One region of the Psychrobacillus sp. FSL K6-4046 genome, then DNA from elsewhere that is predicted to be linked to it. Evidence: predicted binding sites of a transcription regulator. Region 1 holds the regulator's gene; each other region holds the start of a gene.
The links. Region 1 encodes LexA, which represses DNA repair genes until DNA is damaged. Its sites were predicted from a motif close to CGAACATATGTTCG; they were not measured.

Region 1 (2,282 bases):
ACTTACCCGACAATAAATAACTGATTTCATTCTCCTGCTACCTCTGTTCCATAATTTAAGTGATAGTTCTCACTTACCTTTGGAATTACTATAACATCTCCTGGTTTAATAGAGGTATCATATAAATTATTCATTTCGATAACTTTACTTATCCAGTCTTCTTTTGAATCTTTTACTCCATATTCACTAGCAAGTCCCCAAAGGGAATCTCCTTGTTCTATATGAATTTCGTAATCTTTTTCTGCCGAGATTGTATGTGTAATAGCCATAGTTGTTATGAAAATTAGATTAAGTCCTAAAAATAACGCTAAAAAATAATTGTTTTTTACCCAATTCATGTTAAAACCTCCAAATAAGAATGTTTGTTCGTATCTATATTTTAATACTAATGCGAACATTTGTTTTTGTCAACATATTTTAGAACCTATGTTTGCATATTGTATAGGACACTGTTATACTATTAACAAGTATTAATATAGTAGGTAATTTATTACTAAAAGAGGTGAACTCATTGAAGAAAGCGTCGAAAAGACAGGAAGATATTTTAGCTTTTATAAAAGAAGAGGTTCGTAAAAAAGGCTATCCACCTTCCGTACGTGAAATTGGCGAGGCTGTTGGACTTGCCTCAAGCTCTACAGTGCATGGTCACTTAGCAAGATTAGAGAGTAAAGGGTTAATTCGGAGAGATCCTACAAAACCACGCGCTATTGAAATATTGGACGGTTTGGAAGTTTCTGTGGAAAGACAGGGTGTTGTGCATGTTCCTTTGGTTGGTAAAGTTACTGCCGGTATGCCTATAACAGCTATTGAAAATGTTGAAGAATTTTTTCCTTTACCTGAAACGTTTGGTACATCGGACGACCATCTATTCATGTTAGAAATTATGGGTGACAGTATGATTGAAGCTGGAATCTTGAATGGAGATTATGTTGTGGTTAAACAACAACAATCTGCTAATAATGGGGATATTGTAGTTGCAATGACTGAGGACGACGAAGCTACTGTGAAACGGTTCTTTAAAGAAAAAACATATTTTAGATTACAACCAGAAAACTCGACTATGGACCCTATTATTGTGAACCAAGTTTCGATTTTAGGAAAAGTAGTTGGAGTTTACCGACATATCCACTAATAATCTCTTGACTTATTTCCGTATCATAGTATGATTACGTAGAGCCGATATCATATCTAAACTAGAAAGTGGACATTTCTGTTTAGATCATCGAAAAACCCCTTCACATTTATATGTGAGGGGGTTTTGTTTTTACTAATAATTTCTTATCTTGCTTTTACACCTTAAGTCTACACTTCCCCCTCGTCTTTTTATGAAAGAACTTAACAAAAGAGAATCATAATCTACTAACCGTGGAAAGGAAGATTCAAATTGCAATTTCCTTATCGTAACGATTTTCGAAAAACCTTAATACCTTACCTTAAAAATTTGTCTGAAGAAAATTGGGTGAAAGTTCACCCTAATTACTCTAATAATGTAGCCTGGGTAGTATTTCATATAGCCACAAGTGAGGATTTCTGGATCAATGAAATAGCTTTTAAAAAGAAACCTAAAGTTACTGTTAATGCTTATTCACCACCTCGAGAAATCTTAACAGCTTACGAGGAAATCAGAATGGAAACTGATTTTATTCTTAACTCTTTGGATGTTTTACAATTTGACCAGCTTATAGACGTGCCATCATTTTCTGACGGGTGGATCCCTCCATCAGTTCCGACAATTGGTTGGGTATTTCAGCATGTGTATGGTCACGAGGCCTACCATATTGGTCAACTAGCTGTGATTGCCCATCTGAACCAATTTGAAAAACCATTATTCTAACAACTATTACATACATTTCTACTAAAAAATATTAAATACTCTATTTTTCATTTATTTTATACAATTTTCTCCTTTTTTGGTTTTTCTTTTTGCGACGAAGGGTAAAGTTTTATAGTTCAAGAAAAACCTTCCATATATGTGTGTCACAACCCAAATAAGAAAAGGAGAGAAAATATGAGGAAAGGACTAAAATTATTATTTTTACTTTCGTGCACTATTTACTTAGTTGCCTGTAATTCAAATGAAGAGGTTACTCCCCCAATAGCTGACAAGGAAAAACGACCAATAGAACTTAAAGCTAGTAAAACAGAGGCAGAAATGGTATCTACTAAAGTACCTGAAAATTTTAAAGATCGAGAAGCCGTTGAAACGTATGTCACGGAAGTTAGGGAAATTTATATGGAGACTACTAATTTAGGAGCTCAGTGGGATGCTCTAAGAATAGGCT
Region 2 (2,282 bases), 220 kb from region 1:
TAGATGATCATGCAATCATTTATATTGAGGATTTCTTTAAAAGAGCTGGAAAAGTAATGACGGAGAACAATAAAAAACAAGCATTAGTTTTAGACGGCTGTACTGTCCTTGAAAACAAGCATGGGATGGCTCCGGGGATGCTGCTTTCCACAGAGAAACATACATATATGTTATTGCCTGGCCCTCCAAAAGAATTAGAGCCGATGTTCCAATTTGAGGCTAAGCCGCTGTTACCTAAACTGCTTTACAAAGAAAATGTAATTATGTCCCATGTCATTCGCTTTTATGGTATTGGCGAAGCAGAGTTGGAGAATGAGGTCCAGGATTTATTGGACAATCAAACAAATCCGACCCTTGCGCCGCTAGCTTCTGACGGCGAGGTAACCTTACGACTTACTGCGAAAGCAGATACGGAGGAAGAAGCTTGGAAAAGGATTGAAAAGCTACAAGCTGAAATCTTAAACCGCGTGGGCAAATATGTATATGGCTATAATAACGAATCGTTAGCCTCCAAGCTTAGAGATATTCTAATTGACAATGAGCTAACAATTTCTGCTGCAGAAAGTATGACTGCTGGACTTTTTCAATCGGAGTTAGCGGCAGTCCCAGGAATGGGCGTAGCACTTGTAGGTGGCATTATCACCTATACAGAAGAAGTGAAAATCAATCAGCTTAGTGTTAAGAGAGAAACGATTGATGAACATAGTGTCGTTTCTAGTCAGGTTGCAGAAGAAATGGCTAGTCGAGTCAAAGAAAAGTTTGAAACAACGATAGGTGTAGGTATTACTGGAGCAGCTGGGCCAGATGGACACGGAGATCAACCGGCAGGAACGGTGTGGATTGGAATAGCGTATGGAGACGTTGCCCCAATTTCTTATAAATTGAATCTATCTGGTATGAGAAACACAAATCGTTTAAGAACAGTTAAGTTTACTATTCATTATTTGATTCGACTTTTAAGAGAAGAAGGATTATCGAAAATTTAATTTTAACAAAGGAAAACGGCTCAAATTATCATTTTGTGCTGTTTTTTCCTATCAAAATCTAATAGTGTTAAAAAATAAACGAATAGATGTTCGCTTTTTTCTTGTAAATTTCTCAAAGACCGAGTATACTAAAGATAGTAAAAAAAATGATAGTTTCTAGGAGGAAATACATTTGGCTAATGATCGTAAAGCAGCGTTAGAAATGGCTTTAAAACAAATAGAGAAACAATTTGGTAAAGGGTCCGTAATGAAATTAGGAGAGAAAACAGACCGTGAAATCTCTACCTCTTCAAGTGGTTCCCTAGCTCTTGATGCAGCACTTGGAATAGGCGGATATCCAAGAGGTCGTATTATTGAAATTTATGGCCCAGAGAGCTCAGGTAAAACAACTGTAGCGCTTCACGCTATTGCAGAAATACAAAAAACAGGTGGGCAAGCGGCATTTATTGATGCAGAGCATGCGTTGGACCCTGTATATGCACAAAAACTAGGCGTTAACATAGATGAATTATTATTATCTCAACCCGACACTGGAGAGCAAGCCCTTGAAATCGCAGAAGCTCTAGTCCGCAGTGGTGCGGTTGAAATCATTGTTATCGACTCTGTTGCAGCATTAGTACCAAAAGCGGAGATAGAAGGAGAAATGGGAGACTCTCATATTGGTCTTCAAGCTCGCTTAATGTCTCAAGCATTACGTAAGCTATCAGGAGTTATTAACAAATCTAACACTATAGCAATCTTTATTAACCAAATTCGTGAAAAAGTTGGAGTAATGTTTGGTAACCCGGAGGTAACGCCTGGTGGTCGTGCACTTAAATTCTACAGCTCTGTCCGCTTAGAAGTAAGACGTGCTGAAGCTATTAAACAAGGTACAGACATTATGGGTAACAAAACGAAAATTAAAGTAGTAAAAAACAAAGTTGCTCCACCATTTAAAACTGCAGAAGTAGATATTATGTACGGAGAAGGAATCTCTCAAGAAGGAGAAATCGTTGATATAGGTTCTGAATACGATATTATCCAAAAAAGTGGTTCTTGGTATGCTTACAATGAAGAACGTATTGGCCAAGGGCGAGAAAACGCTAAGCAATTCTTGAAAGAAAACCCTGCTATTAAAGAAGAAGTGGCATTAAAAATCCGTCAATCTCTAGGTATGTCTGCTGGTGCACTTGTTATTGCAGCGCATGAGCCAGAGGACGAAGATGGCGAGTTCGAGCTACTTTTAGAAGATGAATAATAGTTAAAGTTAAAAAGATATCAAGAGACTCTCTCTTGGTATCTTTTTTTAAAATCTAT
Region 3 (2,282 bases), 1.2 Mb from region 1:
TATATTATAATTTAAATTATAGTTAATTTTGGAAATAAATCAAGCTAATGTATCTAAAAATTAAAAAATACTTCTATTTACTGTATAATCTAAATTTTCTCAAAATGATTGCAACTAGCCTTAAGCTTTTATATAATATAAAAAAGGCATCGGGGTGATTGAAATGGACAAACAATATTCATATACAGATTTTATGAAAGCAATGGGACAAACAGGGAAAGAAAGCTCTGCAGAAAAGTTGTTAAACGAGATTTATCTTGATATGTTTTTAAATGTTGTCCACCGGGAGCAGAGAAGTTTTCGGCTAATGGGTTTAATTGACGAGGCATTGGATCGCAAGGATAAAGAAGCATTTAACGAGTACACGAACGTGTTACTTCATCTGAAAAATTAAGTTGCTAATGGGCCGGGAATTCGTGAGGAATTAATAGTTAATATATGTTGAGGATGGGGCTGAGATAATCTAATCATGCCCCCAAAAAGTGAGATTGCGATATGCAATCTCACTTTTTGCATTTAATTTGGGTAAATGTCTTTCAAAAAAGTAGTTCGGAGATAAGGCGGCGAACTTAATAAAAACAACGGCTATGAAGAAAATATAAAAATAAAGCAGTTCAAATTTTACAATGAGTGAAATTTGAACTGCTTTTAGTTTTGATAAAAAGTCTATTCTTTTGATGTTAAAAAACTAACATTCTTATATTGTTGCAAGATAAAATGTAGCTTTTTCTGTAAAAGAGGGTAGTAACAGATAGGAAGAGATTTTTACTACTAAGTCATTGATATGACAAAGGTTGAACCTACTCTGAAAATTTATTTTAAAAACGTATGTTCGTTTTAATAGTGTTAGAAAAATGATTATGTTAAACTAAATTTAATAAGAACACGGGAGGCATACATATGGAACAAATTTTTGATTTACAATCTCCGTATGAGCCAGCAGGGGATCAAATAGAAGCAATAAAAGAGCTAGTAAAAGGAGTAAATGAGGGCAAAAAGCATCAAACATTACTAGGGGCCACAGGTACTGGTAAAACCTTTACTATTTCAAACGTAATCCAACAAATCAATAAGCCAACCCTTGTCATGGCCCATAACAAGACACTTGCAGGGCAGCTATATAGTGAGTTCAAGGAATTCTTTCCTAACAATGCAGTAGAATACTTTGTCAGCTATTATGACTACTTTCAACCAGAGGCATATGTGCCACAAACGGATACGTATATAGAAAAAGATTCTAGCATTAATGAAGAAATTGATAAATTGCGACATTCAGCCACTTCTTCATTATTCGAACGTAAGGATGTCATTATTATCGCTTCTGTTTCCTGTATTTATGGACTCGGAAATCCAGAGGAATATAAAGAAATGGTTGTGTCACTAAGAGTTGGCATGGAAATCGATCGAAACCAGCTATTAAGAAAGCTAGTGGATGTGCAATATGAACGAAACGATATTAATTTTACTCGTGGAACATTTCGAGTTCGTGGAGATGTAGTGGAAATTTTCCCTGCCTCTCGTGATGAGAGATGTCTAAGGGTAGAATTTTTTGGTGATGAAATAGATCGGATTCGAGAAGTGGATGCGTTAACAGGAGAAATATTGGGTGAACGAGATCATGTAGCTATTTTCCCGGCATCCCACTTCGTAACACGAGAAGAAAAGATGAAAATAGCCATAAATAATATTCGTCAGGAACTAGAGGAGCAGCTCACTATTCTTCGTAGTGAGGATAAATTATTAGAAGCTCAAAGACTCGAGCAGCGAACGAATTATGATTTAGAAATGATGGAGGAAATGGGCTTCTGTTCAGGGATAGAAAACTACTCTCGTCACTTAACATTAAGACAAGCGGGGGCAACCCCTTATACATTATTAGATTATTTTCCGAAGGACTTCTTACTGGTAGTAGATGAAAGCCACGTTTCATTACCACAGGTTAGAGGAATGTTTAATGGAGACCAGGCGCGGAAATCTGTGCTAGTAAATCATGGTTTCCGGTTACCTTCTGCATTAGATAACCGTCCGCTCACTTTCCAGGAATTTGAGGGGCATGTGAACCAGGCTATTTATGTATCCGCAACTCCGGGACCATACGAATTAGAGCATACACCAGAAATGGTCGAGCAGATTATCCGACCTACGGGATTATTAGATCCTATTATTACAGTGAAGCCGATTGAAGGACAAATAGATGATTTAATTAATGAAATATATGAACGATCTGCTAAGAATGAACGAGTCTTAATAACAACCTTAACAAAGAAAATGTCCGAGGATTT

Region 2: recA (recombinase RecA) is a predicted target of LexA. The motif match lies at 1,066-1,079, and genes of this name have one in related genera.
Region 3: uvrB (excinuclease ABC subunit UvrB) is a predicted target of LexA. The motif match lies at 822-835, and genes of this name have one in related genera.

The regions. Positions count from the first base shown of each region.
Region 1 is NZ_CP152020.1:2,261,363-2,263,644, forward strand. Features, by position in the region: gene MKY09_RS11180 (recombinase family protein) at 1-30, opposite strand, end outside; gene MKY09_RS11185 (LysM peptidoglycan-binding domain-containing protein) at 27-338, opposite strand; gene lexA (transcriptional repressor LexA) at 512-1,132, shown strand; gene MKY09_RS11195 (DinB family protein) at 1,385-1,834, shown strand; gene MKY09_RS11200 (hypothetical protein) at 2,009-2,282, shown strand, end outside.
Region 2 is NZ_CP152020.1:2,482,910-2,485,191, reverse strand. Features, by position in the region: gene MKY09_RS12365 (competence/damage-inducible protein A) at 1-986, shown strand, start outside; gene recA (recombinase RecA) at 1,159-2,223, shown strand.
Region 3 is NZ_CP152020.1:1,020,765-1,023,046, forward strand. Features, by position in the region: gene MKY09_RS04920 (IDEAL domain-containing protein) at 164-394, shown strand; gene uvrB (excinuclease ABC subunit UvrB) at 901-2,282, shown strand, end outside.